One region of the Arthrobacter sp. 01T419 genome, then DNA from elsewhere that is predicted to be linked to it. Evidence: riboswitches for the same ligand, from Rfam matches in the RefSeq annotation. Region 1 holds a riboswitch; each other region holds the start of a gene.
The links. A riboswitch is a leader RNA that binds a small molecule or an ion and turns the genes downstream of it on or off. The one in region 1 is predicted to bind S-adenosylmethionine.
Positions count from the first base shown of each region.

Region 1 (7,712 bases):
TGGTCAACGACTGAAAGGACCCCCGGTGACCACCAACGCTTTTCCTGACGAGGCGCACCCGATGACATGGCCGGAAGGTTTCCAGGCTGCGGCGTCGTTCACGTTCGACGTCGACGCCGAATCCTGCACCATCGCCCACGATCCGACGAGCACGCGGCGCATGTCCCTCATGAGCCACCAGTCCTACGGACCCAGAATCGCCGTCCCGCGGCTCCTGAAGATCCTCGAGCGCCAAGAGGTCCAGGGAACCTTCTTTATCCCGGGGTTCACGGCGGAAAGCTACCCGGACGTGGTCCGCCGGATCGTCGACGGCGGCCATGAAGTCGCCCACCACGGCTACCTGCACGAGCCCATGCAAGGAATCGACGCCGCCACCGAGGCCAGCTACCTGGACCGCGGGCTCGAAGCCATCGCGAAGGTGGCCGGGGTCCGGCCGTTGGGCTACAGGGCACCGTGGTGGGAGCTGAACTGGCATTCACCGGCCCTGCTCGCGGACCGTGGTTTCCTCTACGATTCAAGCCTGCTCGACGGCGATGCCCCCTACCGCATGGCGGTTACCCAGGGCGGTTCACAGGACAGTGATTCACGGGACATCGTGGAGATCCCCGTGGATTGGGCCTTGGACGATTGGGAACAATACGCGTTCTACCCCGGAGTGACAGGTAGTGGCGTCATCGAAAGCCCGGCCAAGGTCCTGGAGATGTGGACCCTGGAAGCCGAGGCCCACCACGCCCAAGGTAGTTGCTTCGTCTTGACCAACCACCCATTCATCTCCGGCCGCCCCTCCAAGGCCGTCGCGTTGGAACAACTGATCGAACGAGTCAAAGCCATGGACGGGATGTGGGTGACTACCTTGGAACAGATTGCCGAACACACCAAAGCCAGCCTGAGCGAGATCCACAGCCACGCCCGGATCGAGGTCCCGTCCTATCCAGGCGCCGGAGCCAACTTCAAGCCTGCCCGGGTGCGGGAAACTGCCCTGAACTAGGGATATGTCCAGCGTGCACGCGCGCACTCCCTTTGAGCATGCCCAGCCCTGACCAACAGCAGTGGACATAATGCCTAGACGTCCGTTGAGCATGTTCAGCGTAGGCGAGTAGCACTGGACATAGTGCTTAGGGTCCGTTGGACATGCCCAGCCTTGGTCTCAAGCAGTGGACATAGTACTCATATGTCCACTGCTCGAACCTAAGGCTGGGCATGTCCAGTGGTGGGCGCGGCAGATTTGGGCTGGAGGGCTAGTGGGCGGGGCGGGAGTGGGCCTGGGCTAGAGGTCGCTCCGGCATGGCGCGGATGCGAGCTTGTAGAGTCCGTTCAGGTCTCCGGCCGCTAAGCCGTCAGGAGCCCCGATTTCCGGGTACATGAGCTGGACTGGATCCTCTACGTGGTCAAGGCCCACCACATGGCCCAGTTCATGCTGAACCACCGCCGAGACGTAGTGGGCGCCCCCGGGGACGCCCAGGAGTTCCGTGATTTGCGGAGCGTCCAGGTCCAGGCTTCCCGTCACGTAGCTCTTGGGGCCGGAGCCAAAGCTGTACATGGTGCTGCCGCCGGTGCCTATGACGGATCCAGCCAATGCCGGGGCGGCTTCGGGAGTGGTCCAGGAAATCAGCAGGGGCGCCCATCGATCCCCGTAGAGCGCTGGCTGGTATGGCTTGCGCTTCTCGGAAGGGTTTTCCGTGCTGGCGCCGTCGTCGACGAATTTGAGGCCGGTGGCTGCCGCGATCTTGGCGATGGCGTCGGCGATGAGCCCCTCGGACCCGGCAGGGGCGAGGGCCGCGTTGACTACGTAGTGCAGTGGCCGGCATGGAGAGTAGCCCACTGGTGTGCCGTCGGCGTTGGTGGCCAAGAATTTGTAGGAGGTGCTTGCCCCGGCTGGCTTGCTGGGGGAGCCGAGCGCGTGGCCGGCTTCTTCCAAGCCTGGTGGCGGGGTATCCGGGGCACGCGCGGCTTTTCGCGCCCCTTGTCCGGGAGCTGTGCTCTGCCCTGGATCGGCGCCCTGGGCGGAGTTGGTGCTTGGCGGCTGTGCCGAGGAACCCAGGTTCGGAAGCAGTCCCATGATGCGGGGATCGCCCCGGAGGAAACCGCTCACAAGCACGGCCACGGCCGCGACGATCGCCACCACCATCAAGTTTCGGAAGAGCGCGACGGCGGTACTGGACCGCCGCCCGGGAGGCGTCGGACCGCCGTCGTACCCGTAGTTCGAATGCAAGCCTTCCCCCAAGTCCCTGATCCCCGCGTCCCAAGCGGGCAAGCGCTACTAACCGATGACAGCGCCGAAGACGAGGCCCAGCCCATATGTGGCCGCGGCCGCACCGAGTCCGATGGCGAGCTGCCGGAGGCCGCGGGTCAGCGGTGAAGTTCCGGACAACAGGCCGACGACGGCGCCAGTCGACAGAAGCGCGATGCCCACCAGCGTACCGGCCACAGCCAGCGCAGCGAAGCCCGTCATGCCGAAGAGGAACGGCAGGATCGGCACAATGGCGCCCGAGGCGAAGAAGCAGAAGCTGGAGATGGCAGCACCCCAGGCGGAGCCGACGGCCTCGTGCTCATTCACCGTTTCCTCCACTTCTGGGTGGAGCGACAGGCTGGGATCGCAATCGCAGCTGTAGAGTCCCATGCGTTCGGCAGCCCGGTGTTCGGCGGCTTCGTGCGACATGCCCCGTGCCAGATACACCAGGACCAGCTCATTGTGTTCGATGTCCAGGGACGGGGCTGCAGTCAACGTGGCCTGGGTGGGACGGGTGGCCTTGAGGAGCTCCAGTTGCGAGCGGACCGAGACATATTCGCCGGCGCCCATGGAGAGGGCGCCTGCCAAGAGGCCCGCAATGCCGCTGAAGAGGACCACCGTGGCGGGCACACCGGTGGCGGCCATGCCCATGACGAGGGAAAGGTTGCTGACCAGGCCATCGTTGGCACCGAATACCGCGGCCCGGAAGGTGCCGGACAACCTGTTGCGGCCGCGTGTCGCCAAGCCGCGGACTACCTCTTCATGGATCTGTTCGTCGGCCGCCATGGCGCGGGTTGCCGCGGGATCCTTCGCGTAAGGGGAGCGGCCTTCCGCCCTTTGCGCGAGGGCCAAGACGAACACAGAACCGAAATTCCGTGCCAGGAAGCCAAGCATCTGGCTACGGGTGGAGGCAGCTTTCGGCATGCCTGCGTGTTCGCCAAGGAGCTTGAGCCAGTGTGCCTCGTGGCGGCCTTCGGCCTCTGCGAGGGCCAGAAGGATCTCGCGTTCCTCACCCTCGCGGCGCTGAGCCAGTTCGCGGTATACGGCGGCCTCGGCGCGTTCGTCGGCCAAGTACTGCCGCCAGCGCTTGATGTCCGACGACGGCGGGGGAGACTTGGTGGCTGCTGCGTCTTGCGATGGACTGCTTGAGTCCAACGGACTGTCTGAATGCGGGGTTTTTGCGTGCGGGTGCACCGGGACTCCTGGGTTGCTGGGGCGGGCTTCATCGCCTCATTGCACGTCCACTTTATCGCCAATTTTCGCGGTTTTTCGGCCGGTAATCCTTACTCGACGTTTTAGGTACGCCTCAAAAACGGAGGGGCCCCCGCGAGGCCTTGACCACCGGATGGGGCAGTGCTGGGATGGATGGACAGGGTCCACGAATTGGCGGGGTGGCGTGGTGACCGGCTGCCTGATCTGCCTGGCGATGGGCTCAGCGGCACGTCAAACGGAGGTTGCACCATGGACAGCACCGAGACCCACGCCCGCCACCCCGACCGTCCCACGGTCGAGGCCGATCCCGCCTACGACTACAGCGAGGACCTGGAGGTGGACGAGGACTGGGAAGAACAATCCGAGGTCCTCGACGACGACGAACGGCCCGTTCCGCTCGACGTCGACGAACACCGTGAGGACGAAGAACTCGAATAGTACCGGTTAGCCCGGAGCCTTGGGCTTTCTAAAACGCGCTCAGGATGAAGTGACGCTCTACGCCCGCCCGGTGCCCGGTGGCGGCCACTGTGAGCGTGAGCTTCCGCGTGGCCGGGAACCAGCGGGCAGGCTGGACTGCTTGTGAGAGGGCTTGGGTGATGAGTCGCGGCTCGTGATGCCAGTGGCGTTCCAGCCGGCCATCCACCACGAACGTGATGGAACCTTGGGAGAGGTCGACGCCGGGAATCACCCGGACGAATTCGTCAACCCGCCTGGCGCGGGGCGCGGCCAAGGTGCCTGGCTGTGCGGTGTGGCTGGCTGTGGCTCTAGCGCCGGTTTCCAAAGGCATTGCCTTCTCCTGGTGGAGTTGCTCTTGCCCGCTCGGTTGTCTCTGGTCCGGGTCGGGCCGCTTCTTCATCCGAACCACCCGTGAACATGGGGTTGGCGTATGGCAAGTCGGAGCTTGGCGCCACATCTCTTGAAGCTGTTCCTACTGTACAGGCAGGCCAGCCCTCGGCGCCTCTGTATTAAAGCCCCCTGCGCCTCTCTATTAAGGACTCCAAACACAGCAGCGGCGCCGCAGCCCTCCCGAAAGAAGGTGCGGCGCCGCCGTCGTGATTAACTCTTTGAAGCTAGTGCGTGGCCACCGGGTGGGCCTCCAGGGGGAGTTCCTCGGTAACCGCTCCGGCAACGCGGCGGTCCCAGGCTTCGCGGACCTCGGGCTCGGTGGGGGGCGTCAGGAGGGAGACGACCACGTAGATGACAAACGAGGCGCCGAGGCCCCAGTAGATGGGATCGTTGGCGTAGACGCCGTCTTCGCTGGGGATGATTCCCGTGGCGTAGCCGATGAGCAAGCCCAAAGTCAGGACAGAGCCGACGGCCATGGACCACGCAGCGGCGATGCCCGTGCCGCGCTTCCAGACCAGGCCACCCAGGATGGCGATCAGGAGGCCACCCACCAGGATGTCGTAGGCGATGGTCAGGGCGACCACGACGTCTTGCGCCGCCATGGAGATCAACACGGCCACGATGCCCAGGCCGAGTACCCAGTAGCGGTTGGCCTTGACGTCGTGCTCGGGGTTTTCGGTGTCATCGGTGTTGATCGTCTTGCCAAACCAGCTGGCCACGAACGGGACCACGTCGGCGCGGGCCACGGTGGCTGCTGCGATGAGGGCGCCGGAGGCGGTGGACATCATGGCGGCGACTGCTGCGGCCATGACGAGGCCGCCGATACCGATGGGCAGGATGTGCGTTGCCACCTCGGCGTAGACGACGTCCTTGCCGAGTGCCTTGACGTCGATGTTGGGCAAGGCCACGCGGGCGGCCAGGCCGATCAGGGCGCCGGCGACGCCGTAGAGGACGCAGTAGATGCCGGCAGTGGCGCCGCCCCAACGGGCCACCTTCGGGGTCTTGGCGGTGAAGACGCGCTGCCAGATGTCCTGGCCGATCAGCAGGCCAAGGGTGTAGACCACGAAGTACGTGATGATGGTCTGCGCTCCGATGCCGTCCAGCTGGAAGAAGCTGGCGTCAACACGGGCACGGATCCCGTCGAGGCCGCCTGCGGCGTTGAGGACGAACGGGAGCATGAGGAAGAAGATGCCCACCGTCTTGATGATGAACTGCACCTGGTCGGCGAGGGTGATGGACCACATGCCGCCGATGGTGGAGTAGACCAGGACGATCGCGCCGCCGACGGCGATGGCCAGCCAGCGCTCCCAGCCGAAGAGGACAACGAAGATGGTGGCGTAGGCACCCGTCGACGTGGCACACAGCATGAGGGTGTAGGCGAGCATGACGATGCCCGAGGTCTGCGTGGCACGCTGGCCGTAGCGCAGGCTCAGCATCTGGGAGACCGTGTAGATCTTCAGCCGTTGGATCGTGCCGGCGAAAAGCAGGCTCAGGAGGAGCACGCCCGAGCCGATGGCCACTACGAGCCACATGCCCGAGATGCCGAACTTGTAGCCGAGGCCGACGCCGCCAACCGTCGATGCACCGCCGAGGACGACGGCGGCCATGGTGCCGGTGTAGAGCATCGGACCGAGGCGGCGTCCTGCCACCAGGAAGTCGCTGTTGTTCTTGGTGCGCGACTTGCCCCACCAGCCGAAGGCCAGCATGGCAAGCAAATACACCACCACGATCGCAATATTGATGAAGTCCATGGTTGGCTCCTGAAAGTGATGCACAGAGAGTTCTTGGGGATTCCGACGCCGGTCCCGCTGGGTATTGTTGCGGGTTTGCGGAAGGCCTCTGCGCTGGTGATTGGGGAGAGTAGTCTGTGAAGTGTGCCTCACAAACAACACTTGTTGCCTATGAGAATACGTAGTGATGCGAGTAACAGTCAAGACGCCGGCGTCCCCGCGAGGTGCTCCAGCGTTGCCGACTCTCTCCAAAAAAGACCCGCCCCGCCAGCGATCCGGCTACTATTGCTGCAATGACAGGGCCGCAGCAACGGCCTGAAAGGTTCGTGAATGAAGGCTCTCCCCGTTGAACCGAGCAACGTACCCGTTGCCATCGGTTCCAGAATTCGTGCCGCCCGCCAATCGCAGCGGCTCACCATCGAACAGGTTGCGGATGCCACCGGCTTGACCAAGGGTTTCCTGAGCCGCGTCGAGCGGGACCTGACATCGCCGTCGGTTGCTTCGCTTGTGACGCTTTGCCAAGTCCTTTCGGTATCCATCGGCGAGCTTTTTGCCGCGCCGGAAACACATTTGACCAGGCGCGACGACGGTCCGCGGATTTCGCTTGGCGGGCAAGGGATCGTGGAACGGCTCTTGACGGCCCGCTCGGAGCGGCGCTTGCAGATTCTGCAGGCCTCCATCGAGCCCCGCGGCCGGGGAGAAGCCGAGCTTTACGCCGTTGATTGCGATGTCGATGTCCTGCATGTGGTCAAGGGACGCATCAAGCTGATCCTCACCAACGAGGAGTATGACCTCGAAGAGGGAGACACCCTATCCTTCCCGGGGCGCGAACCCCACACCTGGGTCAACCCCACGGACGAGCCTGTCGAGGTGCTCTGGATCCTGGTGCCGGCAGCGAGCCGCTGACGCCGTAGCCGCTGACGCCGCAGCCGTCTGACGCTGGCTGCGGCCATTGATGCTGGCTCCTTGCGGCGCCCGGCGCGTAACAAGCCGGAAACCTGGCTGACTTCAGAAGTTAACCCACGGACGTTCTGTGTTACGTGCTTGAAATGATTCGTGCCGGATGCCGAAACAGGGCGGCTGTACCTTCGAGTCAACGCAACTCGTCAAGGTCGGTACCTCGTTAGGTATCAGGACCTGTTCGTTTTAAAAAATGGTCTCGCCGTGCAGGCGCCATGGAGCGCCGTATATGCAGGAAGGCTCCCAAAATGGACTCAGCATTTCTTAGCGTAGGGCTGGATGTGAATCCCCAGACCCTGGATCCCGGCGCCACAGCCTGGATGCTTGCAGCTTCCGCCCTCGTACTTCTCATGACGCCAGGTTTGGCGTTCTTCTACGGCGGCCTGGTCAGGATGAAATCCGTCCTCAACATCATGATGATGAGCTTTGGCGCCATTGGCGTGGTCGCGGTGGTATGGGCCCTGTGGGGCTACGGACTCGCGTTCGGCCCGGATACCTTGGGCGGCTTCATTGGGGACCCGTTCGCAAACTTCGGACTCAGCGGTTTGGCCAGTGTCATCGGCGGGAAAGCCCCCGGGCTGCCGGACATGGTCTTCATCGGATTCCAGGCCACTTTCGCCATCATCACGGTCGCCCTCATCAGCGGCGCGGTGGCTGAACGCGTGAGGTTTGGTCCGTGGCTGTTGTTTGCCGGCCTCTGGGTCACTCTCGTCTACGCGCCCATTGCCCACTGG
Region 1 covers NZ_JBFTQF010000015.1:158,224-165,935, reverse strand. The annotation lists gene AC1DLO_RS18740 (purine-cytosine permease family protein) at 1-14, shown strand, start outside; gene AC1DLO_RS18735 (polysaccharide deacetylase family protein) at 62-988, shown strand; gene AC1DLO_RS18730 (matrixin family metalloprotease) at 1,268-2,212, opposite strand; gene AC1DLO_RS18725 (VIT1/CCC1 transporter family protein) at 2,261-3,385, opposite strand; gene AC1DLO_RS18720 (hypothetical protein) at 3,692-3,880, shown strand; gene AC1DLO_RS18715 (hypothetical protein) at 3,909-4,229, opposite strand; SAM riboswitch class IV at 4,245-4,364, opposite strand; gene AC1DLO_RS18710 (sodium:solute symporter family protein) at 4,513-6,039, opposite strand; gene AC1DLO_RS18705 (helix-turn-helix domain-containing protein) at 6,349-6,924, shown strand; gene AC1DLO_RS18700 (ammonium transporter) at 7,227-7,712, shown strand, end outside.

Region 2 (7,712 bases), on a different contig from region 1:
CGATGAAGCCGGGACATGACCGTCCCGATCGGGGTATTCATAATGTCTGATATTTCCTTGTAGGCGAAGCCTTCGACGTCAGCGAAGTACACCGCGAGCCGGAATTCCTCCGGAATGGACTGCAGGGCGCTCTTCACGTCCGAGTCCGGCAAATGATCCAGTGCCTCCGCTTCCGCGGAGCGCAGTCCGGTGGACGTGTGGGACTCCGCCCGCGCCAGCTGCCAGTCTTCGATGGTGTCCGAATTCGACTGCAGCGGTTCGCGCTGCCTCTTCCGGTAGAGGTTGATGTACGTGTTGGTCAGGATGCGGTACAGCCACGCCTTAAGATTGGTCCCCGGTTTGTACTGGTGGAACGCCGAGAAGGCCTTGGTATAGGCCTCCTGGACCAGATCCTCGGCGTCGGACGGATTTCTGGCCATGCGCATGGCAGCCGAATAGAGCTGGTCGACATATTGCATGGCGTCGCGTTCGAAGCGCGCCCTCCGTTGTTCAGGTGTCTCGGACGCGAAGTCCACTGCGAACTCGACGTCGGCCTCAACAGTTGGATCGCCGTCGGACGTTGCGTCCGCGACTTCCGTCGCTGCTTTGTACATGGCCGCTGCGGCCGGATCCATGGTGCTCATTGCATCCAAGTCTACTGTCACCCTCCGGGAGTCCACTGGCAGCTCGCGACCGAGCGCCAAGTGTTCCTCGCGGTCCTTAACCAAGGCCAAAAAACCATCTCCGCTCAACGACGTGACACAGGCGCAACACAACACACACGCCAAAACCCGAGGTCCAGCCCATACCGCACCTTCTTTTCACAACCGCAGGCTCCGGGCAAATATTCCACAAAGATGCAAGACTAGACCCGACTGCACGCCGTGAACACTGCACCACTCGAACGCAGCACCACCTGACCACTGTGGCAAGCCATCCAGGAGGCAAAAACATGTCCCTCGTCCGTTTTCTCGCCAGGCCAATGTTGGCTTCCAGCTTTGTTGTCGCAGGGCTGGACAAGCTCAAGAACGCGGATGACACTGCCAAGCAGCTTTCCCCGCTGCTCCGCCGTGCCTCGGAGTCGTTGCCCTTCCCGACGGACGAGAAAATGCTGGCGCGCGTCATCGGCGGCACGCAGGTAGGCGCGGGCGCCTTGCTCGCCCTCGGCAAGTGCTCCCGGTTCTCGGCCACGCTTCTGGCTGGCATCTCGGTCCTGAACACTTTTGTTGAATGGCGTTCAGCCGACATCAGCACCAAGGAAGGGCGGCTCGCCCGCCGCGCCCAGTTGCTCAAGAACATTTCCCTGACCGGCGGCGTGCTGCTCGCTGCCGTGGACACCGCAGGTAAACCCAGCCTCGCGTGGCGCGCCGAGCACCTCGCCATGGACGCCAAGCAGGCCACCGGTAAGCAGCTCAAAAAGACAGACCGTGCCGTTCGCAGGGCCGTAGACACCGCAGTTGGAGCATAAGGAAGCATGCCAGGAACCCCCGCCACGCAAACAGATGAATCAGGCAGCACCACCGCCTCCGCACTCCCCCTGTGGCCAGCGCCTTTCGCGGACCACCCCGTGGATGCCACGGTTACTGTTCCTGGTTCCAAGTCGTTGACCAACCGCTACCTCGTTCTGGCGGCATTGGCCGATGGCCCGTCCCGCTTGCGCGCACCCCTGCACTCGCGGGACTCCGCCCTGATGGTCGAAGCCCTGCGCAAGCTTGGCGCCACCGTTACCGAAGTCCCCGGCGACGGACAGTACGGGCCGGACCTGGAAATCACCCCAATGGACGCGGCTGCAGCCGCTCCTGAGTCCGCCATCGACTGCGGCCTTGCTGGCACAGTCATGCGCTTTGTGCCGCCCCTTGCTGCCCTCCGCAACGGTGTTTCGGTGTTCGACGGCGATCCGCACGCTCGCAAACGTCCCATGGGCACCATCATCGAAGCCCTCCGAACGCTCGGAGTAGAAGTCAGCGCCGTGGACGGGCAGAACACCGCTTCCTTGCCGTTCAGGGTTTCCGGCACCGGTTCCGTACGCGGTGGCCACCTCGTGATCGATGCGAGCGCCTCTTCGCAGTTCGTCTCCGCCTTGCTGCTGGTGGGTGCCCGTTTCGAAGAAGGCCTGCACCTGGAACATGTGGGCAAGCCCGTGCCGAGCCTAGACCACATCAACATGACAGTTTCGGTCCTGCGCGGCGTCGGGGTACAGGTGGATGACTCCGTGCCGAACCATTGGCGCGTGGCCCACGGCACCGTCCGTGCCTTCGACGAGAGAATCGAGCAGGATCTCTCCAACGCTGGTCCGTTCCTCGCGGCGGCACTCGCCACCAAGGGAACCATCCGCATACCCAATTGGCCGGCCAACACCACGCAGGTCGGCGACCTTTGGCGGGACATTCTTGCCACCATGGGTGCCACTGTCACGCTGGACAACGGCACGCTGACAGTAACGGGCGGCTCCGAAATCCTGGGGGCCGACTTCGACGAAACCAGCGAACTCGCCCCAACGGTCGCGGCACTGTGCGCTTTGGCCTCGGGCCCTTCCCGGCTCACTGGCATCGCGCATTTGCGCGGCCACGAAACGGACAGACTTGCTGCGCTGGTTGCCGAAATCAACCGACTTGGCGGCGACGCCGAGGAAACCAGCGATGGCTTGGTGATCCGGCCCGCAAAGCTGCACGCCGGCGTCGTGCACAGTTACGCCGATCACCGCATGGCGACCGCGGGCGCAATCCTTGGGCTCGCCGTCGAGGGCATCCGGGTTGAAGACATCGCGACCACTTCCAAGACCATGCCCGAATTCCCGCACATCTGGGCCTCAATGCTCAGCGGTGGCCCGACGCCGGCGGACGCCGGCTCAACGGAGACAAGCAACTAACGATGGCTCGCGACGCACGTTCCTGGGATGAGTCCGATGTCCGGATCCGACCCAACAAGAAGGGCACACGCCCCCGCACGAAGGACCGCCCCAGCCACGACGATGCCGTGATCGGGCGCATCATTACAGTCGACCGCGGCCGCTACACGGCGGTGGTGGGCGAAGGCTCGGGCAACGAGCGCGTCGTCATTGCTGCCCGAGCCCGGGAACTTCGGCGCTCCCCCGTGGTTCCAGGAGACTTCGTTGCACTCGTGGGCGATGTGACCGGAGCCCCGGACACCCTCGCCCGCCTCGTGCGCGTCGAGGAGCGAAAGACCCTCCTGCGGCGAAGTGCCGATGACACGGATCCCATCGAACGGGCCGTCGTGGCAAATGCCGACCAGTTGGTGGTGGTTGTTGCGGCCGCCAACCCGGAGCCGAGGACCGGATTCATTGACCGCGCCTTGGTGGCAGCGTACGACGCCGGAATCGAGCCGCTGCTGCTCGTCACCAAAGCGGACGTCAAGGATCCGACGGAACTGCTCGCCAACTATGTGAGCCTTGGCTTCCCCATCATCATCAGCCGGACCGCCGACGCAGGCGCTTCGGGCATCGATGCCCGTTCCGACGACGGCTTGTCCGCCCGGCTAGATGGCGACGCTGTCGGTCAGTTGCGGGACTACCTCGACGGTAAGGTGACCGTGCTCCTGGGCCATTCCGGCGTCGGGAAGTCCACCATGGTGAATGCCCTCACTGGCGCCGAACGCGCCACGGGCGGGGTCAACGCGGTGACAGGGCGCGGGCGGCATACTTCGTCCTCTGCCCTTGCCCTGAAGCTCACCAACGCCCCGGGCGGCAGCTGGATCATCGATACGCCCGGCATCCGCTCCTTCGGCCTGGCTCATGTGAACCCGGATCGCATCCTGCACGCCTTCCCGGATCTGGAACCTGGAACCGAAGCGTGCGAGCGGGGCTGCAAGCACGATGCCACCGCGGTCCGTTGCGGTCTGGATTCCTGGGTCGCTGATGGCCACGCCGGCGAGGCCGGCCCCGCCCGCTTGGCGTCGCTGCGCCGGCTCCTCGGCGCGGACCCGCGCATGGAAGCCCAAGAGGCCAAGGAATTGGGCACTGTCAATTAACAGCACGATCGATTAACAGCACCGTCAACTGACTGCGCGCCGCTTGCCGTCCTACCTCCCCGGTTCACGGGCGAATAGACGGTAGTTTGGAACCATGACCCAACCCGATTCGAGCTACAACGACGACCTTCGGTTGGCCCATGTCCTGGCCGACTCCGTCGATTCCCTGACAATGGAGCGGTTCAAGGCACTGGACCTCCAGGTGGAGACCAAACCCGACCTGAGCCCGGTGACCGATGCCGACAAGGCTGCCGAGGAAGCAATCCGCGGGCAGCTCTCCCGTTCCCGCCCCCGCGACGCCGTTCTCGGGGAAGAATTCGGCAGCACCGGCCACGGCTCGAGGCGTTGGATCATCGACCCCATCGACGGGACCAAGAACTTCGTGCGTGGCGTACCCGTCTGGGCAACGCTGATCGCCCTCGTGGACGAGGGCGAAGTAGTGGTGGGACTTGTCAGTGCTCCGGCGCTCGGCAAGCGCTGGTGGGCTGCCAAGGGCTCGGGCGCCTATATGGGCCGGTCACTTGCCGCTGCCACCCGGCTGAAAGTATCCAATGTGTCACGGCTTGAGGATGCCTCGCTTTCCTACTCCGAACTTTCCGAGTGGAAGCAGCACGGTTCCCTCGACAACTTCCTCGGACTGGAGAATGATGTCTGGCGCAGCCGCGCCTACGGCGATTTCTGGTCCTACTGCCTCGTGGCGGAGGGCGCCGTGGACATCGCCGCCGAGCCGGAACTCCAGCTTTACGACATGGCGGCCCTGGTGCCGATCGTGACCGAGGCCGGCGGACGCTTCACGTCCCTCGAAGGCGCGGACGGCCCCTTCGGCGGCAATGCCGTAGCCACCAACTCGATCCTGCACTCCGAGGTCCTCAAACGACTCAACCCCGAGCTCGACGACCTGCTCTGAGCCCCTTGCTCACTGAATAATCGACGGCGGACGTCCCATTTTCGGGACGACCGCCACTTTTTCTTCGGCAGAAGGCACATTTTCCGGCCACCGTAATAATCCGCTTAACAATCGGAGTCACATTGGAACCCGCCTTGCCGGTGTCCTAGTCTCTTTACAGGTCACGAGTGCCAGCGCGAAACCCCGGTTTGCTGGCCGGCAACCCTCCATCGCGGCGGGGTGCCCCGGGTGACGACCCGGCCGGTCCGGAACGGATGCGGCAAGCGCGGATCCCCTGCACGCAGGGGTCCCTCTTGAGTGAGGTCCCATGAGCACAGCCACGTTCACTTCTCCCACCGTCTCCGAATTCGACGGAGAAGCCCAGCACAACAAATCAGCCCGCCCGTCTCCGGCATCACGCCCACTCGCCGCGGTCACCGGCGCCGAATTGCAGGCACCCTTGATCCAGGGCGGCCACGTCCGCTACGCCAACCTTGACTACGGCGCCTCGGCACCCGCGTTGACAGTGGTTTCCGCGTACCTCAACGAGATCCTGCCGTACTACGCGAGCGTCCACCGGGGCGCAGGCTACGCATCCCAGATCAGCACCTCGGTCTATGAAAACGCCCGCAACATCGTCCGTGATTTCGTTGGCGGGCGGGCAGACGATTCCGTCATATTCACGCGCAACACCACCGATTCCCTCAATCTTCTGGCCGGCTGCTTGCCGGTTGAGGACGGTCGGCACACTGGGGAAGTCCTTTATCTGGACATCGAACACCACGCCAATCTCTTGCCGTGGCAAGGCGTCCCCCACCGCAGCATCGTTGCCGCGGGAACCTTGGCCGAGACTATCGCCAATGTGCGCACCGCCCTCTCCCACGGGGGCATCAGCCTCCTGGCAGTCACCGGCGCGTCGAACGTGACCGGTGAGATCCTGCCCATCAAGGCTCTCGCTGCCCTGGCGCACGAATTCGGCGCGCGGATTGTGGTGGACGCGGCGCAGCTCGCCCCGCATCGCCGGATCGACATTGCCGCCACGGATGTTGACTACTTGGTTTTCTCGGGGCACAAGCTCTATGCGCCGTTCGGTGCAGGCGTCCTGGTGGGTCGTCCCGACTGGCTCGACGCCGGCACACCCCACCTTGCTGGAGGCGGCGCAGTCCGCGAGGCACGCCTTGACTCCGTCAGCTGGGCGACGGGACCGGCCAGGCACGAAGGCGGCTCCCCGAACGTACTCGGTGCTGCCACCCTTGCACGGGCTACCCAGGTCATCGCCAGCCTCGACCATGACGAGTGGCACGCCCACGAAGCCGCCATCCGCTCCCATTTGATTGACGGCCTCAACGAGATCGACGGCGTGACCGTCCACCAGATCTTCAGCGACACCGATCCCCAGGACACCATCGGCGTGGTCAACTTCTCGCTCCAGGGCTACGACGCAGGCCTCGTGGCGGCCTATCTTGCGGCCGAGCACGGCATTGGCCTGCGCGATGGGCGCTTTTGCGCCCATCCGCTGCTCAAGCGCTTGGGCCTCCCGTCCGGATCCCTGCGGGCCAGTTTCGGCGTGGGGTCACGGCTGGAAGACGCGACCCGGCTCATCGCGGGCATCCAGGCGCTCAAGAGCAATGGCCTCGGCTGGGATTACGTCGTGGACGCCGGCCGTTGGGTGCCTGCAAACGACCACCGCAGCTACCCGGAGTGGGCTCCCAACACCCCCGGGACCGCGGGCGCAGCTCCCTGCAGCACTGACTGATTGCGGTAGATTCGTAGGGTATTTTTCATGTCCTACGAAGGAGTTGCTACGTGGCCCCGCGACACAAAGGCACCTCGGCCGGCCCCAAGCTCTACGAGGAACGGCGCCTTGAGCTCGGTCAGAGTTTCCAGGACGGCGGGGAACATTATGACCGCGTCCGGCCCGGGTACCCCGCGGATTCGGTCGATTGGCTGCTGCCGGAAGGGGCACGGGACGCGGCGGACCTGGGAGCCGGTACCGGAAAGTTCACTGCGCTCCTGGTCGAGCGCGGGCTGAACGTCTCTGCGGTGGACCCTTCCACTGACATGCTCACGCAGCTGCGCAAGGCGTTTCCCCAAGTGGTCGCCTTGGAGGGAACGGCTGAGGCAACTGGACTGACGGACTCAGCATTCGACGTCGTCAGCGTTGCCCAAGCGTGGCACTGGTGCGATTCCCTCGCAGCCAGCACCGAGATTTCTCGGATCCTCCGGCCCCACGGTGTTGTCGGCTTGATTTGGAACCAGTTGGACACTTCGGTGCCCTGGGTCCACCGTTTGTCCCGGATCATGCATGCTGGCGATGTCCACAAGCCAGACTTCCGTCCTGTTGTGGGCCCGGAGTTCGCTGGCCTCGAAAGCCACGTGACGCGTTGGGAGGATCCTGTAACGCCGGCTGACATCCTCGAACTGGTGAAGTCCCGAAGTTATTACTTGAGGGCGAATGACGCCACCCGGGCCAAGGTCATGGGGAATCTCGGCTGGTATCTCTTCGAGCATCTGGGTCACACTGAGGGCGAGGTCATCCCCTTGCCGTACCTCACGCAGAGCTGGCGGGCGTGGAAGGTCTGAGGCCGCCGGTTCACGATAGGCTTGGAACCGTGAAGACCAGTGCGCCCTCCTCCTCGATCGAGGACTACGTCAAGGTCATCTACTCCTTCACGGAGTGGCAGGACAAACCCATCACGTCCTCGCAGCTGGCACAGCGGCTAGGCGTCGCCAATTCCTCCGTCTCGGAGATGGTCCGCAAGCTCAAGGACCAAGGCCTGGTGGACCACCAGCCCTACAGCGCCATTACTTTGACGCCCCAAGGAATGCAGCTTGCCCTCGGCATGGTCCGCAGGCACCG
Region 2 covers NZ_JBFTQF010000001.1:446,998-454,709, forward strand. The annotation lists gene AC1DLO_RS02155 (sigma-70 family RNA polymerase sigma factor) at 1-713, opposite strand, end outside; gene AC1DLO_RS02160 (DoxX family protein) at 932-1,447, shown strand; gene aroA (3-phosphoshikimate 1-carboxyvinyltransferase) at 1,454-2,848, shown strand; gene rsgA (ribosome small subunit-dependent GTPase A) at 2,851-3,966, shown strand; gene hisN (histidinol-phosphatase) at 4,061-4,873, shown strand; SAM riboswitch class IV at 5,033-5,145, shown strand; gene AC1DLO_RS02180 (aminotransferase class V-fold PLP-dependent enzyme) at 5,181-6,608, shown strand; gene AC1DLO_RS02185 (class I SAM-dependent methyltransferase) at 6,659-7,435, shown strand; gene AC1DLO_RS02190 (metal-dependent transcriptional regulator) at 7,465-7,712, shown strand, end outside.
Region 2: another riboswitch for S-adenosylmethionine. It lies ahead of AC1DLO_RS02180 (aminotransferase class V-fold PLP-dependent enzyme); the one in region 1 lies ahead of AC1DLO_RS18715 (hypothetical protein).

Region 3 (7,712 bases), on a different contig from region 1:
TTACGACTGGAATGTTGAAGTCACGCGCCGGGTCGCCCAGTACGCCAAGGAACACGGTGTCTACGTTGAGGCCGAGCTCGGAAAGGTCGGGGGCAAGGACGGCGCCCATGCTCCTGGAGTCCGAACGGATCCTGCCGAGGCCCGCTCCTTTGTGGACGCGACCGGGGTTGATGCCCTCGCCGTCGCGGTCGGTTCCTCGCACGCCATGACAGAACGGAGCGCCACCCTGGACTTGGCGCTGATCACCCGGCTGAAGCAGGCCGTCCAGCTACCGCTGGTCCTTCACGGTTCCTCGGGCGTAGCAGATGAGACGCTGGTGGCGGCAATCCGGGCCGGTATGACTAAGATCAACGTATCCACACACTTGAACGGGTTCTTCACCCGCGCCGTCCGTGAGTACCTGGATGCCAACCCCTCCGTGGTGGACTCCCGCAAGTACATCAAGGCCGGACGGGATGCGCTCGTGTTGGAAACCGCACGTTTGCTGACGCTGTTCGCGAAAGTGAATTAGCCTCAATTTCCGGAAGGTTCGTGATGACCCGCAACGATCGACTGACAGCCATCCTTGATCTCCTCGCCGAGTCAGGGCATGTTGAGGTCGAGGATATCGTGACCCGCCTGGGCGTCTCACCAGCCACGGCGCGCCGTGATCTCGACAGCCTCGCCAAGCAAAGGCTCCTGAGCCGTACCCGCGGCGGTGCAACCACGGGATCAGTTGCCTACGAGCTCCCAGGGCGTTACAACAGGGATGATCACGCGGAGGCGAAGCAGCAGATTGCCCTGGCCGCTTCCGAACTCATCGTGCCCGGGGCCGTGATCGGACTCAGCGGTGGGACCACCAATACGGCCCTGGCCCAGGTCCTGTCCACCCGCGAAGACCTCAACGCACCCTCCAACCGGCCCATGCTGACCGTGGTCACCAACGCCATCAATATCGCGGCCCAGCTTGCCGTGCGCCCCAACATCAAGATCATGGTCACCGGTGGCATCCTGAACCCGCGTTCGTATGAACTTGTAGGGCCCTATACGGATGTCATCATGCAGAAGGTTGCCCTGGATATCGCCTTCATAGGCGTCAACGGAGTTGATCCGAAGATCGGCCCCACCATCACGGACGAGGGCGAGGCCATGGTGAATACCGTCATGGCACGCCGTGCGACGGATTCCTATGTCCTGGCCGATTCCACGAAGATCGGCAAACGCGCGTTCGCGGCGATGGCCGGGTACGATTTCCGCCGGCTCATCACCGATTCCGGGATCACGGCAGAAGACAAGGCCGCGTTCGAAGCGAGCGGCACTGAAGTGATCGTGGCCAAGGACGCTTAGCTCGGAGCCTGCCCGTTAGAAGACCACCGGGGGAGCGTTCAACACGGTTTCGTCGGTGCTGCGCTGCACCCACTGGCTGAACGGCGTGTCGAGATCGTACTTGTCCTGATCGTTGCGGACAAGTGTCCGTAGCTCCGCGTTGCCCGGGTTGTTGAGGGACTCGAAATACTCCACCGACCAATGGAACCACCGCATGCAGAAAAGACGCATGGTGAGGCCGTGGGTCACCAGCAGGGTGTTGGGCGCGTAATCGGGTTTTTCCCAATGCCGGTACAAGGTTTCCATGAAGGACGAAATGCGGTCGTAAACATCGGAACCGGATTCTCCTTCGCGGAACCGGTAGAAGAAATGGCCGTAGAGGTTGCGAAGCTCCTTTTGGTCCCCGATATCTCCGGCGATCTGGAAGTTTGCCCAGTCCTGTTCACGCAGCCGGGGTTCCTCGATCACCCTCTCCGTGAGGTTGCCCAGATTGAGTGCCTCAAGGGTTTGGTATGCCCGAAGGTACGGCGAGACGTAGACGCACACGGGCTCGCCGTCGAGCTTCTTGCGCAGTTCCCCACCTGCGGCCTGCGCCTGCTCGATCCCGAGCTCCGTCAAGGGGATGCGGTAGTCGGGGACACGGTTGTAGATGGAAGTGTCGGCGTTGGCGGCGGACTGGCCGTGCCGGATCATGAAGATTCGTGCTGGCGCGCTCATCCCACCAAGCATAGGGTCCGCTGCCACCGGTGCCGCGCAGGCGACCCTCGGAGAATGAACTCCCGGGAAAACATCAGCCAAATGCAGGCAAGATAGGAGCATGCTCCTTGCCTCAACGCGCCGGCTGCGCGCCGAAGTGCTGATTGTCCTCGGCCTGTCCTTGGGCCAATCGGCCGTGTACTCCGTGGTGCAGTTGTTGGACAAGATGACTCGGGCGCCCCTGTCCCAGGCAACGTCTACCCTCAATCGTTCCCAGAACACCCGTGAGTACTTCGATCTCACATACCAGCTGCTCGATATTGCGTTCGCACTGGTCCCCGTGGTGCTGGTGTTCTACTTCCTGTCGATCCACCGCCAAACGGCGGAGAGTCCCTCAGGATTCACCCGGCTGGGCTTCAACTTCGCCCGGCCAGGCCGCGACGCGCTCCAGGGACTGGGTCTCGCTGCGCTGATCGGAATCCCGTCACTGGGCCTCTACGCGGCCGGTCGCGCCCTGGGAATCACGACGGCGATCATCCCCAGCGGCCTGGACTCCTACTGGTGGACGGTGCCTGTGCTTGTCCTGTCCGCTGTCCGGCACGCCGTCGTCGAAGAAGTCATCGTGGTTGGCTACCTTCTGGACCGTTTCGGGAAGTTCGGATGGAGCACTCCGCTGGCGATCGGGCTCAGTGCGCTCCTTCGCGGCAGCTACCATCTGTACCAAGGCTTCGGACCCTTCATCGGCAATGCGGTCATGGGTCTGGTGTTCGGCTGGATTTACACCCGGACCAAACGGGTCATGCCGCTCGTGGTGGCGCATGCACTCCTGGACATCGTGGCGTTCGTCGGCTTCAGCGTCTTCGGCAAGGCAATCGGACTGGGATAGGGGGTGCAGCGACGGGAGTGAGCCATCCTCTGCATGCTCGCTCGTTCCTCCCCGCAGGCCCCCTTCCCTCGCAAGCTCGGGCAGGGAACCCTGCCAGCGTGGGCCCAACTTAGACGCATGCTGCCGGATGCCACAAGCCCGCCGCGTTGTGCGTTAAGTTGAGTTTAAAAGGATTCGGCCGCCATCGCGGGGTGACGTCATTGGCACCCGCATATGGCGGCCGAAGTTTCCGGGCCGTCCTGGCCCGATGGGCCGTCAGATGGTGACGGCTCCGTTGGCGGTTTCGAACGTTACCGACATGATTCCCGGCGTTCCGTGCGGAGCCATCCATTGGACTGCGACGTCCTCAAGGGGCTTTTCTACGGGTTCTCCCAGCCACTCGGTGACGCGTTCCGCCGAGCCGGCAATGGTGAGGCTGGACATCTTGACGTCACTTGGGTAGACGAGGGACGGATGAAGCGAGGGGTCGCCCTCCCAACGGAGCAAGTACGGGACCTGGGGATCGGCGATGAGTCCCAGGATGCCGATTTGCGACCAGACGAGTTCGCGGCCGTCCGGAAACTTGCGGTTACCGGGGACAGCCGCGCGTCCGAGTCGTTGTTCGAATGGGCTCAGGTCGTCAACAGCGACGCACCAACCCATCCAGCCACCTCCTGCAGCGGAGCGTGCACGGACGGCTTGTCCAAAAGGTGCCTTGTCAGATGCCGGGTGGTCAAGGACCTCGACAACTTCCAGGTATTTGTGGTCAGCAAGGGGGATGATCATGTTCCGGGTACCGAAGCGCGGGTGCACTCCGCCCCGGACTGCGTCCACTCCCAATGCTGCGGAAATCCGCTCGGTGGTGGCCAGTAGGCCATCTCGTTCACAAGCGTAAGAGACGTGATCCATGCGCATGGCTTCATCTTGGCACTTTGTGATGGAGCTCTCAGCTAAGTCAAGCCTAACCAAGGTGGGATGTATCGAAAAGGCAGCTCAGGGTCACTTCGGGACGCGCCAGGACCGAAAACTACTGCGTTCGTCACAAAGCTTCCGGAGCCCGCAATGGCCTCCCTAGACTGGCGGCAACCAGGCCGGCAACAGCAGGCCCGCAGGCTGAATCACGGCCGAGAGCCCCGAGCAACCAGGAGTCCGCATGTCCCAAGGATGGTCATTCGAAACGCGCCAGATCCACGCCGGCCAGGAACCGGACGCCGCCACCGGGGCCAGGGCGCTCCCCATTTACCAGACCACCTCGTTCGTCTTTCCCAGCGCTGAAAGCGCGGCCAACCGCTTCGCGCTGGCCGAGTTGGCGCCCATCTACACGCGGATTGGCAACCCTACGCAGGATGCCGTGGAACAGCGCATAGCGAGCCTCGAGGGCGGTTTGGCGGCACTCCTGTTGAGTTCCGGCCAGGCCGCGGAGACGTTCGCCATCCTCAACGTCGCCGAGGCTGGCGACCACGTCGTCGCCAGCCCGAGCCTCTACGGCGGCACCTACAACCTAATGGCCCACACGCTGAAGAAATTCGGTATCTCGGTGACCTTCGTCGAGGATCCGGACAATCTTGACCAGTGGCGGGACGCGGTCCAGCCAAACACCAAGCTGTTCTTCGCTGAAGTGGTCTCCAACCCCCGTCAAGACGTGCTGGATATCGAGGGCGTCTCCCGAACCGCGCACCAGGCCGGAGTGCCGCTCATCGTGGACAACACCCTGGCCACGCCTTACCTCATCCGGCCTATCGAGTGGGGTGCGGACATCGTGGTGCATTCGGCCACCAAGTACCTGGGTGGGCACGGAGCCGCCATTGCCGGCGTCATCGTGGACTCCGGCAACTTCGATTTCGGCAAGGATCCTGAGCGCTTCCCCAACTTCAACACCCCGGACCCCAGCTACAACGGCCTGGTCTATGCCCGCGACCTCGGCAAGGACGGCGCCCTGGGCGCCAACCTCTCCTACATCCTCAAGGCCCGGGTCCAGCTCTTGCGCGACCTCGGCTCGGCTGTTTCCCCGTTCAACGCCTTCCTGATTGCCCAAGGAATCGAAACCCTCAGCCTGCGGGTGGAACGCCATGTGGAGAACGCCACCAAAGTGGCGCAATGGCTCGAAGAGCGCGACGACGTCGAATCCGTCGCCTACGCAGGCCTGCCTTCCAGCCCGTGGTTCGAACGCGGCCGGAAGTACGGGCCCAGGGGCACTGGAGCTGTTGTGTCCTTCAGCATCCGCGGAGGGATCGAATCCGGCAAGCGTTTCGTGGACGCCCTGGAGCTTCATTCCCACGTGGCAAACATCGGCGACGTCCGTTCCTTGGTGATCCATCCTGCGTCCACCACCCACAGCCAGCTGACGACTGAACAGCAGGCCGTGGCAGGAGTTACCCCGGGCCTGGTGCGGCTGTCCGTCGGGATCGAGCACGTTGACGACATCCTTGCGGACCTCGAGGCGGGCTTCCGGGCAGCCAAGGGCGCTTAGGCAGCCCCCAATGACCGACGGATGCCGGCTGGCGATGCAGAATGAATCTTCGCCGGCCGGCCCCATCAACGTCTTTTGCATGAACAAAACGCGGCGAAGTGTCACATAGATGTCATAATCTTCGTCAGAAGGGGTCCGGTTTTCCTAGACTCTTCGTATAGGTCATGAGTGCCAGCGACAGCCCCGGCTTGCTGGCCGGCAACCCTCCTTTCGCGGTGGGGTGCCCCGGGTGAAGACCTGGCCCTTCGCTTTGTTGGCGGCGGGCAAGCGCGATGTGAGGTGTCAACGAATGACAATTGCTGCAACAGCCATACCCCTTTCCGGGACCCAAGACGGAACGCTCAAGTATGTTTCCGTGGGCGGACTCGAACTGGAAGCCGGAGGTTTTCTCCCCGACGTCGTCCTCGCGTACGAGACTTGGGGGCGGCTCAACGCCGATGCTTCCAACGCCGTGCTGGTGGAACATYCCCTGACCGGCAGCACGCACGTTGCCCGCGGCGAGAGCGACGAAGAAGGCTGGTGGGAGCAACTCGTTGGACCCGGCGCAACCATTGATACGGACCGCTACTTCGTGGTCTCCGTCAACATCGTGGGAGGCTGCTACGGCAGCACCGGTCCGTCGTCGTGCTCGCCCGATGGCAAGCCGTGGGGTTCCCGTTTTCCGCTGGTGACGCTGCGGGACAGCACCACGGCGGAAGCCCGCTTGGCGGACGCCCTGGGAATCCATAGCTGGCACACCGTCGTAGGCGGATCCATGGGCGGTGCCCGCGCACTCGAATGGGCCGTTAGCTATCCGGACCGCGTCAAGCGATGTGCCGTGATTTCCATCGGGGCGTACAGCACAGCCGAACAGATCGCGTTCGCCCAGGCCCAGACGCTCGCCATCCGGCAGGACGCAGACTTCAACGGTGGTGACTACTATGGCCAGGCCGCGCCCGAGGCGGGGTTGGCCCTGGCCCGTCGGATCGCCCACATCACCTATCGTTCGGCGGATGAACTGGACTTCCGCTTCGGCCGGAACGCCCAAGGCGCCGAGGCACCACTTCAGGCTGCCGCGTTGGGGGACCGGGGCCGCTACCAGGTGGAGAGCTACCTCGACCACCAGGGAAGCAAGCTGGTCCAGCGCTTCGACGCCAACAGCTACATCGCCATTACCGAGGCGCTCATGAGCCACGACATCACCCGCGGCCGGGGTGCCTTGGCGGATGCGCTTTCCGTGGCCACCGCCAAGTTCTTTGTTGCCGCGGTGGACTCGGACCGGCTCTACTTCCCTGAGCAATCCCACGAACTGGCCAAGGCCTTGCCCGGCGAGGTCTCAGTACACGTGATCGAGGCACCCATCGGGCACGACGGGTTCCTCACTGAAATCGGCCAGCTCGGCCCGCAGCTGCGCGAGGCTTTCTTCGGCTGACGCTGGGCGTTCTTCGGCTGAATCAGCCGTTCATGATCTCCTGGCGGAGCTTCATATAGTCCTCCATGGCAATTTTCCCGTCGCTGTACTGCTGGTCAAGTTCGGCCAGTTTCCGGGCCCGGTAGCCGTGGGGCGCGGTGTTCGGCAGGGGAGTAGCCGACGACGGCGGAGCGGCCTGCGGCGCGGGCGTCGCCACCGGAGGCTGCGGCTCAGCCGGGATGATCACCGGAGGTTGTGCAGGGTATCCGTAAGGGTAGTTCTGCGGAGGGAAGTCCCGGAGCCTGCGCTGGCGGGAGCGGTTGTACATGCGGATCCCCATGGGAATCAGCCAAGAGCAGACGATGATCCAGAAGATCAAATTGTTCACGGTGGAGGCCTCCTAGGTCTTTCTCCAGCTTAGCCCCGCCCCTGTGACAAGCGTCGAGATCTTCCGTCAGCTCCGAGGCAAAACGGTGTCGGCCGGTCCGAAGACGGGCCCCGGCGTCGGGCGTTTTGGCAAGATTCCGTCGCCGGAGGACTGGTGCCGGATCCGGCGGACGACCCACGGCACAAAATACTCCCGCGCCCATACGAGGTCTCCGGAGCGTGCTTCGCGCCAACTGCGCTGGGGCAGTGGCTTGGGAAGGAGCGGCTCGAGACTGTGTGGAACATTGAGGGAATCAAGGACCATGGTGGCGATCGTGTGATGGCCGAGCGGCGAGAAATGCAGGCGGTCTTCATCCCACATCTGCGGGTTGGAAAGTTGCCGCAGCGACCACATATCCGCCACCACAGCATCGTGGCGGGCGGCTACAGTTCGCAGGTTTTCGTTGTAGATGGCAACCTTGCCGCGGATCCGCCCAAGGACTGACGAGACGGTGTCGGGTCCGTTGAAGAGAACCACGGTGGCGCCTCCGGAACTTAGGGTCTGTACGGTGGCATCGAGTTTCTCGGCCAGGGCATCTGGGTCGCCGCCGGGACGGATG
Region 3 covers NZ_JBFTQF010000004.1:179,639-187,350, reverse strand. The annotation lists gene AC1DLO_RS08685 (class II fructose-bisphosphate aldolase) at 1-511, shown strand, start outside; gene AC1DLO_RS08680 (DeoR/GlpR family DNA-binding transcription regulator) at 535-1,326, shown strand; gene AC1DLO_RS08675 (histidine phosphatase family protein) at 1,342-2,022, opposite strand; gene AC1DLO_RS08670 (CPBP family intramembrane glutamic endopeptidase) at 2,123-2,887, shown strand; gene AC1DLO_RS08665 (VOC family protein) at 3,143-3,781, opposite strand; gene AC1DLO_RS08660 (bifunctional o-acetylhomoserine/o-acetylserine sulfhydrylase) at 4,020-5,336, shown strand; SAM riboswitch class IV at 5,497-5,612, shown strand; gene metX (homoserine O-acetyltransferase MetX) at 5,626-6,747, shown strand; gene AC1DLO_RS08650 (hypothetical protein) at 6,770-7,114, opposite strand; gene AC1DLO_RS08645 (SGNH/GDSL hydrolase family protein) at 7,181-7,712, opposite strand, start outside.
Region 3: another riboswitch for S-adenosylmethionine. It lies ahead of metX (homoserine O-acetyltransferase MetX); the one in region 1 lies ahead of AC1DLO_RS18715 (hypothetical protein).